2 regions of the Vibrio sp. KUL80 genome follow, and region 2 is predicted to be linked to the other one. Evidence: predicted binding sites of a transcription regulator. Region 2 holds the regulator's gene; the other holds the start of a gene.

Region 1 (4,530 bases), 440 kb from region 2:
CAAACCTCTTCAGCAAAGCGGGTCAATCCTTGCTGAATTCGACGGTGATTACTATCTGCTTCTTCACGCTCTAGAAGTGTCACTTCAAACTCATCGCCGAAGTGCTGCGCCACTTCTGAGTTTGGTACGCTGTAAGGAGGGCCCGCCATTTCACTTTGAACATAATCAAGCGTGATAAGAAGAATGCGACCACCCGGTTTCAGAGACTGTTTAAGTTTCTCAACGTACTGTGTTCGTAACTCTTCCGGCATTGCGATGAGAGCAGCGCGGTCATAGATAAGCTCTACAGGTTGAATCGGTGCGGTAAAGTAGTCGCCGACATAGATGTTAAGCTCATCAAACTGATACAACTCAAACTGACCGTTTATCGGTGTCACCATCGGTGTGTAGAAATGTTCAGCGAAAAATGAACGTACGGCGATTTGGCTAAGTTCAACACCTTGAACATCTTCATGGCGTTGGGCAAGCCAGACAAGATCTTCGGATTTGCCACAAAGTGGGACAAAAACCTTGTCTTCGCGTTTTGGGGATAAACGCTCCCAATACTTGATGAGTAACGGGTTTACATCTTCCAAGTGGAAGCCAATTTTATTAGCTGCCCATTTGTCGTGCCAAAGTTCAAAATCGTTCATTTATGGTTCATGTTCGCTGTAGATAATGGTTAACGTAGAGTTTACAGAGTGCAGACAAAATGTCACACCCAATCGCGTAGATTTTTATTAGCGATAGGCATCACAGTTTACAAACTCTGTTACACAGTTTGTGTTGGGTTTTCCTATGGGAACCCCATATTATTACTAGCAACACTCCTGCGCGTTAACGCCTTTTTTGTACCCGTTTTTGTAACGTAACTAGGAGAGAGAATGAGCACGTTTCTTCGTACTGCAGCACTAATGCTATTGGTACTCAGCCGCGCACCTGCATTTGCGGCTACGCTTAATCAATCCGATTCCACCCCAACAAAAGGAAAGCAAGAGCAAAACGAAGTTTGTCCATCTGTATTCAAACACAGTCTTAGTGGCTTGTACGGCATCGATGCTGTTCAAGGCGCTGCCTTCCAACCCCATAACGATTTTGACATCTTGTACAGCAAAGCCCACCAAGCTCAACATGAACTAGAAGCGCTTTGTAAAACGACCGCCCTACTGACTGACACCGACGCGTACTTCGCAGGCGTAAAATCTGCTGAGCGTGCAAAGGTGAAGATCGATACTGAACTTAATGGTCAGGTAAACCAAATCACAGACCTAGCTCGTGGCACTATCGTCGCTAAAGACGTGGAGAGCCTTGTAGGCGCCTATGAAGCGCTTAGCCGTGAAGCGCAAGTCGTGCGTGTAAAAAACCGCTTTAAAAACCCTGCAGCGTCCGGATACCGTGACCTGAATATGTTGGTGAAACTGCCTAAAACCGGGATTATTGCTGAAGTCCAACTTCACCTTAAAGACATCGCCGACGTGAAAAGTGGCCCTGAACACGATCTATATGAAATCGTCCAAGGTATTGAACGACGAGCGGCTGCTGAAAAACGCGAGCTCAACGAGTTTGAAACCGCACAGATTGCCAGCCTAAGACGTCAATCGATGGAGCTGTATCAGAACGCGTGGCAACCATACATCACAACGAATATTCGAGCAGCGTAATAAACTCGACAGGGACTTTAAACAACCAATAGAAAAACAAAAAGACCACGCTAGGTGGTCTTTTTGTTTAACAGTAGGACATTAATCTACTTTGATGTTCTCGACTCGAGCCTTCAGTTTCTGACCCGGACGGAATGTCACTACGCGTCGAGCGGAAATGGGAATGTCTTCACCAGTTTTAGGATTTCGACCTGGACGCTCATTTTTATCGCGCAAATCAAAATTACCAAAACCCGACAGTTTTACCTGTTCGCCACTTTCGAGTGATTTTCTAATCTCTTCGAAAAACACTTCTACCGTTTCCTTGGCATCCCTTTTACTGAATCCGAGTTTCTCAAATAGGTTCTCAGCCAGATCGGCTTTTGTGAGCGCCATAAAACTCCCCTCAAAGCTAATTCATACCTTGTTATCATAGTGATAACGCTAAAGATTTCGTTCGACCAATCAACAACATAACGGCCTAACTTTGAAAAGTGTAAGCCAACCTTCTGATTTTCGCCAACTTTTTTATTTCAGAGTAATGTCAGGATTTTGCGTTAACTTTTAGCAAGTTATCGTAAAATCAGCATATTATGGATGCATAATTTACCACAAAACCCTACGGCAATATTTATCACTAATATGGAGCCATAAGTTAGACAAAAATAAATTACAAACAAAGTACAAAATAGTGATATTGATACAGTGTAGACGAAAATTATGCCTTAAAAACAGTGAGTTGCGAAGATTATAGGATATGAAACCAGTTTGTTTTCGCTGGTTATATTAGATATAAAAAAAGCGAGTTACTTTTCAGTAACTCGCTTTTTCAGGCAAATTGCGTTAATGCGCTAACCGCGATTAGTCACGCAGTGATGCACCAAATTTCTCAGAAACATGGGCAACGATTGCGTCTACTGCACCCGCGATATCAGCATCTTCAAGCGTACGCTCAACAGATTGCAGAGTAAGTGCAATTGCTAGGCTCTTCTTACCTTCTTCAACGCCCTTACCAACGTAAACGTCAAACAGTTTCGCGTCTTTCAGGAACTCGCCGCCTTGTTCTAGACAAGCTGCAACGATGTCGCCAGAAGCTACTGCTTCATCAACAACAACAGCGATGTCGCGACGGTTAGCTGGGAACTTAGAAAGCCCTGCTGCTTCTGGAATCACTTTCGTGTTGATCGCTGACCATTCTACTTCGAATACGATAGTGCGACCGTTTAGACCGAACTTACGCTCAAGCTCTGGGTGAACCGTACCAATCACACCCACTTCTTTGCCATCTACAACGATTGCTGCAGATTGACCTGGGTGAAGTGCTGGATGTTTCGCTGCAGCAAATGAGTAGGCTTTCTCGTTTGCAGACAGTTCTAGAATCGCTTCTAGGTCACCTTTTAGGTCAAAGAAATCAACGGTGTTGGTTTCAATGTCCCAATGCTCTTCACTGCGTGTACCTGCAATCACACCTGCAAGCATAGGCTCTTGGCGCATACCGTTTTCAGCGTTCTCACAAGGGATAAAACGTAGGCCGTATTCGAATAGACGAACACGTGGCTGCTGACGCTTCTGGTTGTGAACAACCGTATTGAGAAGACCTTGGATAAGACCAAGACGCATTGCTGACATTTCCGCAGAGATTGGGAAAGGCAGAATCAATGGCTCAACGTCTGGCACAACAAGTTTTTGTTGCTCTGGCTCAACAAAGCTGTAAGTAATCGCTTCATGGTAGCCACGATCAACAAGCAGATCGCGTACACGTTTCAGCGGAAGATCCGCTTCAACGTGGTTGTGCATCTTAAGTGTTGCAGCAGGGTGTTGATTTGGAATGTTGTCGTAACCGTAGATACGACCCACTTCTTCAATCAGGTCTTGTTCGATTGCGATGTCAAAACGCCATGTTGGCGCAACGCCCGTCCAACCTGTATCCGTTTTCGTAACTGTTAGACCTAGACGCTCTAGGATCTCAACAACTTCAGAGTCAGCGATGTGGTGACCAAGAAGTGAATCTAGCTTAGTGCGGCGTAGTTCAACGGTGTTCGGCTTAGGCAGGTCTGCGTCAGACTCAACAGTAACCACAGGTGCCACTTCACCGCCACAGATCTCAACTAGAAGCTCTGTTGCACGCTCCATTGCGCTGGCTTGTAGTGCATAGTCAACACCACGCTCGAAACGCATTGAAGAATCCGTGTGAAGACCGTAGCTACGTGCGCGGCCACGAATGTGGTCTGGTGCGAAGAACGCACACTCTAGAAGTACGTCTTTAGTCTCAGTTGTTACGCCAGACTCTTCACCGCCAAAGATACCAGCAATCGCTAGCGCTTTGTTGTGGTCTGCAACAACAAGTGTGTCAGCATTTAGTTCAGCTTCAGTACCGTCTAGAAGAGTCAGTTTTTCACCCTGCTCTGCCATACGAACAACGATGCCACCTTCAATCTTATCAAGATCGAACGCGTGCATTGGCTGGCCTTGCTCTAGAAGTACATAGTTAGTGATGTCTACAACAGGATCGATTGAGCGAATGCCACAGCGACGCAGTTTCTCCTGCATCCATAGTGGTGTTTCTGCTTGAACGTTCACGTTCTTAACGATACGACCTAGGTAACGAGGACATGCTTCTGTTGCTTTAACTTCGATCGAAGCCACGTCAGCAATAGATGCTTCAACAGGGTTAACCGCTGGTGCAGTTACGTCAGCACGGTTTAGAACGCCTACTTCACGAGCAAGACCACGGATGCTGAAACAGTCAGCGCGGTTTGCTGTTAGGTCAACGTCAACAGTCACGTCATCAAGACCTAGGAAGTCACGGAAATCAGTACCGATAACAGCGTCTTCAGCAAGTTCCATGATGCCGTCAGATTCAACATCGATACCTAGCTCAGTAAACGAGCACAGCATACCGTGTGAAGGT
Region 2 (4,530 bases):
GTTAAAGTACTTGATCACCTTAAGATTCAGTCAGCCCACTTTGTCGGTATGTCTTTGGGAACGATTATTGTGCGCAACATTGCCGAGTTGGCACACTCCCGAGTTCGTTCCATGGTCTTAGGCGGTGCGGTCACTCGCTTTAATACTCGCTCGCAAATTCTGGTGAAAATTGGCAACTGGAGTAAGCACATTATCCCTTATATGTGGCTTTACAGCTTGTTCGCGTACATTGTCATGCCGCAAAAAGGCCAAAAAGAGTCACGATTGTTATTCGTCCGAGAGGCGAAGAAGCTGTGCCAAAAAGAGTTTAAGCGCTGGTATCGTCTAACGACAGAAGTAAACCCTCTCAACCGCTACTTTAAAGACCGAGAGTTGCCGATTCCGACTTTGTATTTGATGGGTGATAAAGACTATATGTTTATTAAGCCAGTCAAAGAGATGGTGGCTGAACATAAGTCCAGCCGTCTATTAGAGATCAAAGATTGTGGTCATGTGTGCAATGTTGAGCGTCCAGAAGAGTTCAATAAGCACTCAATAGATTTCATTAAGTCTGTGGCATCGTAGCCGTTTGTGGCGTCTGACAGTTCCAGCAGACGCCAAATTGCGCTTCGTTAGTCTCGTGGCAAGCGGAACATACCCACGGCATGTTACCGCTTTTCTCAGCCTGATTTTGCCAATCTTGAATGACAGCTCGTGCCATCATTTCTTGCTCTTTGTTGAAAAGCCAAACGTAGGGTAGAGAACTTTCGTCAAACGGTACTTCCCCTCGTAACCCAAAAACACCTTCGCCTCGTACTTCACACTCTATACCTTCAGCCATCAACTGCTGTTGGACAATATGTGTTTCTGGTGGGTTATTGCCTACAAATATCTTCATCTATTCCTGTACCTGTGGTGAGCGAGAGATTTTCCCCATAATCCATTTGGCAATAAGTGGGAACAAACCGAGTAGGGCAAACGATGCCAACACGGTAGGGGAAACAATGCCTGATAGACTGTCAATGTTCGCTAGCTGGGTACCTGCATTGAGGTATACTGCAGTTCCTGGCAGCATGCCCAGTTGACTCACCAAGTAATACTTAGAGACTCGAATTGGCGTGAGACCCATCAATAAGTTAATCAAGAAAAATGGGAACACAGGAATGAGTCTTAGAGAAAATAGATAGAAAGCACCGTCTTTTTCGACACCTTTATTGATCGTCTCAAGTTTCGAACCGAACTTACTTTGTACCCAATCGCGAAGTAGGAAGCGACTGCTCAAGAATGCCAATGTAGCGCCTATGGTACTAGCAAATGAAACGAGCAGTAGACTTGTCCAGAAGCCGAACAATGCGGCGCCAAGTAAGGTAACCACGGCAGCGCCTGGAACAGAGAATGCAGTAATCGCTATGTAAGCGAAGAAATAGGTGAGGGCAGCAGCCACGAAGTTCTCATTGATGTATTCACTCAGTGCGACTTGTTGTGCTTTTGCGTTTTCTAGTGTGAGGTGTTGACCAAAGTTGATGCCTAAGTAAATGACGACAGCAACCAAAACCAATCCTAGTATCAGCTTCTTGCTCATGACGATATCCTTTTGATGACTCAGTATTAGTGTAGTAGAAAGGATGAGTATGTTTTTCCTTTCAGCTAATACAAAAAAATCAGCCATAAGGCTGATTTTTTCTTGAGATTACCGTAGCTTAATTAATTAAGCGAGCCAGTTCATCTCTTTTAGTCTGAGGAATCACAGACCAATGAGTACCATTTATCGCACCTTCAAGAGCCCATAAAAGCTCTAAACCTACGGTACTTGAATGGGTTCTCTGAATGGCCTTGAAAGCCTCAACCGAACCATGATCCTGAAGTTCAACCACTGATTCAATGCCTGCTTTTTTGAGCATACGCTCAGTGGCAAGGCGAAGATTAGGAAGGTCTTTCAGGCGATTAGGTTTCGCTTCGGATTGTTGCTCTTTCTCAGTTTTCGCGAACTCGAGTGCCTGTTTAGCGTGATCGAGAATACCTTCTTGATCTTGCCAACAGTCTTCAGGTAACGCGAAGTACTTAGTAACAACGGGAAATCCACGCTTTTTATAAACATAAGGCTTGTAACCCAGTTTTTTGAAGGTGGATACGGTCTGACGGTTAGTTCTGATATGTAATTTGTTATTCACTGCTAAGGCAAACATCGTATCATCTACGAAGATGCCAAATCCCCCAAACATGGAGCGAGACTTTACTCTTCCAAGCTGAGCGAATAATTGCATTGAATTTTTTAGTATAGGATTATCCATGCTTTATTCTTTTCTCGGTGTTATTGATTGTGTCACCAGAATCAGGTCCGAGAGTATAGCAATCAGGTGTCAGAGCTCTGTTAGGCATATGCCATAACTGAGCCTTCTCCCCTTGCCATCGGCAACCCCGCTACCTATCAATTAAAAATTGGTTTAGGCCGGAGGCTTTGCGTCCCACCCTTTCAGATGGTTTGCCCTGTGCGTGACATGCATAGAATAAATGAAAACAACATAATCCTATCATTACTCATTTTTAGAAGTGTGATCTTGGTTCAAATAATGACGGATTATTTGTGCCTGTGGGTGCGTAAAAAACTAACAATTGAAAGGTGAAAATTTGAATGAAGTTCAAAAAAAAGTGCCTAGAAAGGCACTTTTGTCAGCATTATGTAAGGTTTTTGACAGAGTCGCGTTCAACAATCTCTGGGTGCATTTCGAAAATGCGCTTTTCATGACCTTTATCTTTGATTCGTTCTAATAGAATCTCAAACGCGTTTTTACCTACACGACGTTTTGGTTGGTGAACCGTCGTTAGTGGTGGCGAGAAGTACTCAGCTAGCTCAATATTATCGTATCCAATGACAGAGATGTCCTCAGGTACGCGCACACCCAGTTGTTGCAGGCGACTCATTAAGCCAAACGCCATTGTGTCGTTGAAACAGAAGATAGCGGTAGGTCGGTCTTCCATTGCTGCGATGCGGTTAGCTGCGATAACGGCTGTATCGCATTCGAAGTTGCCTTCAAGAATACGATCATCTTTCATCTCGATACCTGCCTCAGCAAGGGCACGTTTGTAACCGATGATACGCTCTTGGCACACGGCTTTTTCTAGATGGCCACTCAGGCAGGCAATATCCGTGTGACCTTTTTCGATCAGGAACTTCGTTGCCAGATAACCGCCTTCTTCAGAGTTATCGATGATCTTGTCCGCTTGTGAGCTTTCTGGGCCCCAGTCCATGATAACTTTAGGAATGTCGGCGTGACGCTCAAGCATCTCTAGCAGCTCTTCGGTAAGATCAGAGCACATCACGAGGATGCCATCCACGCGTTTCTCTGCCAGCATGCGAATGTAATCGCGTTGCTTTTCATACACGCCACCAGTGTTACATAGGATCAGCGTGTAGCCTTGGCGGTAGCAGTAGCTCTCAACACCATCGATAACCTCAGAAAAGAACAGGTTAGTGGACTGAGTCACTAACATACCAATGGTTTTCGTTGAGTTACATTTTAAGCTACGTGCAACGGCGCTTGGTGCGTAGTTGAGTTCGTCGACCGCCGCCATCACTTTTTCTTGAGTTGCTTCAGCAACAAAGCGAGTCTTATTAATAACGTGGGATACTGTGGTCGTTGAAACGCCTGCAAGGCGGGCGACATCTTTAATAGTTGCCATAGTGATATCCTATTAGTCGCGGCTTGATAATTAACGTTGGTACCGCTTCAAGTATAGTGGTCTTTGCAAATTTATAACGCTATGTTGTTGTAAACATAGTATTTGGCTGCGAAAACCGAAAGTTGCATGCAAGCCGCGGCGAAAAAAGCTCAGAGCGTAGATTTCAACAGGTATTTTTGGACACAAGTCCGCGTTGAATGCCAATGGCATTTGCATTTAAACGGCGGATTGTAGACTTAGGTTTGGGCGCTGGCAATGACTTATCCAATAAATTTATAACTAAAGCGCAAATTAATTCTCACAGATGTGATGCAAATGATTTGCGCTTTAAGGTTGGCTAGCCTTGCTCACCCTCTAGGTAGGTGTAGTCAAGTTGGCAGAATGCTTCGAGTAGTTTAGCGGCAGCGGCATAAAACCCAAACTCGTCGTGAGTTTGGCATTTCGCAACAAACTGAGGTAGCCATGTCATCAAGTAGTTCTTGATGAACTCTGCTTGCTCGTGCAGCGCATCGTTCATATGTGCCTCCGCTTCAAGCTCATTGGAGCGAATGATTAAGTTGCCTAGAAAATCTAGCTCGATCGCGAGGTGATCCGCTGGCTCATTTAAGTCCTTATTCACTGCCACACTGTGCTTAGCTAACAGGTCAGCCATATCCTGTGCAGGTTGATCATTTAAAAGACCAGACTTACCAATATACATAGAGGCATAAGGCAATGCGCCGTGCTTGTCCGACTTTAAAAATAGATCGCAAAAATCGGCAGAAAGCTCTAATTGTGCGTCTTCTCTGACTTGAAGGCGGTTCAAGGACTCTGTAAAGACCTGAATGGGTTCTTTTAGGGAAGGGTTTTCTCCTAAGCCAGATAAGAAAG

The links. The regulator PurR, encoded in region 2, represses purine synthesis genes. The targets are predictions, from matches to a motif close to TNANGNAAACGTTTNCNTNA.
Region 1: the regulator PurR is predicted to act here: its motif matches at 2,059-2,078, upstream of ihfA (integration host factor subunit alpha).

Annotation. Positions count from the first base shown of each region.
Region 1 is NZ_AP045841.1:1,932,840-1,937,369, forward strand. Features, by position in the region: gene AC6I8U_RS08925 (thiopurine S-methyltransferase) at 1-632, opposite strand, end outside; gene AC6I8U_RS08930 (RelA/SpoT domain-containing protein) at 864-1,640, shown strand; gene ihfA (integration host factor subunit alpha) at 1,722-2,015, opposite strand; gene pheT (phenylalanine--tRNA ligase subunit beta) at 2,481-4,530, opposite strand, start outside.
Region 2 is NZ_AP045841.1:2,370,472-2,375,001, reverse strand. Features, by position in the region: gene AC6I8U_RS10925 (alpha/beta fold hydrolase) at 1-564, shown strand, start outside; gene AC6I8U_RS10920 (putative signal transducing protein) at 545-877, opposite strand; gene AC6I8U_RS10915 (TVP38/TMEM64 family protein) at 878-1,561, opposite strand; gene AC6I8U_RS10910 (TfoX/Sxy family DNA transformation protein) at 1,680-2,270, opposite strand; cyclic di-GMP riboswitch class I at 2,388-2,476, opposite strand; gene purR (HTH-type transcriptional repressor PurR) at 2,656-3,660, opposite strand; gene torD (molecular chaperone TorD) at 3,998-4,530, opposite strand, start outside.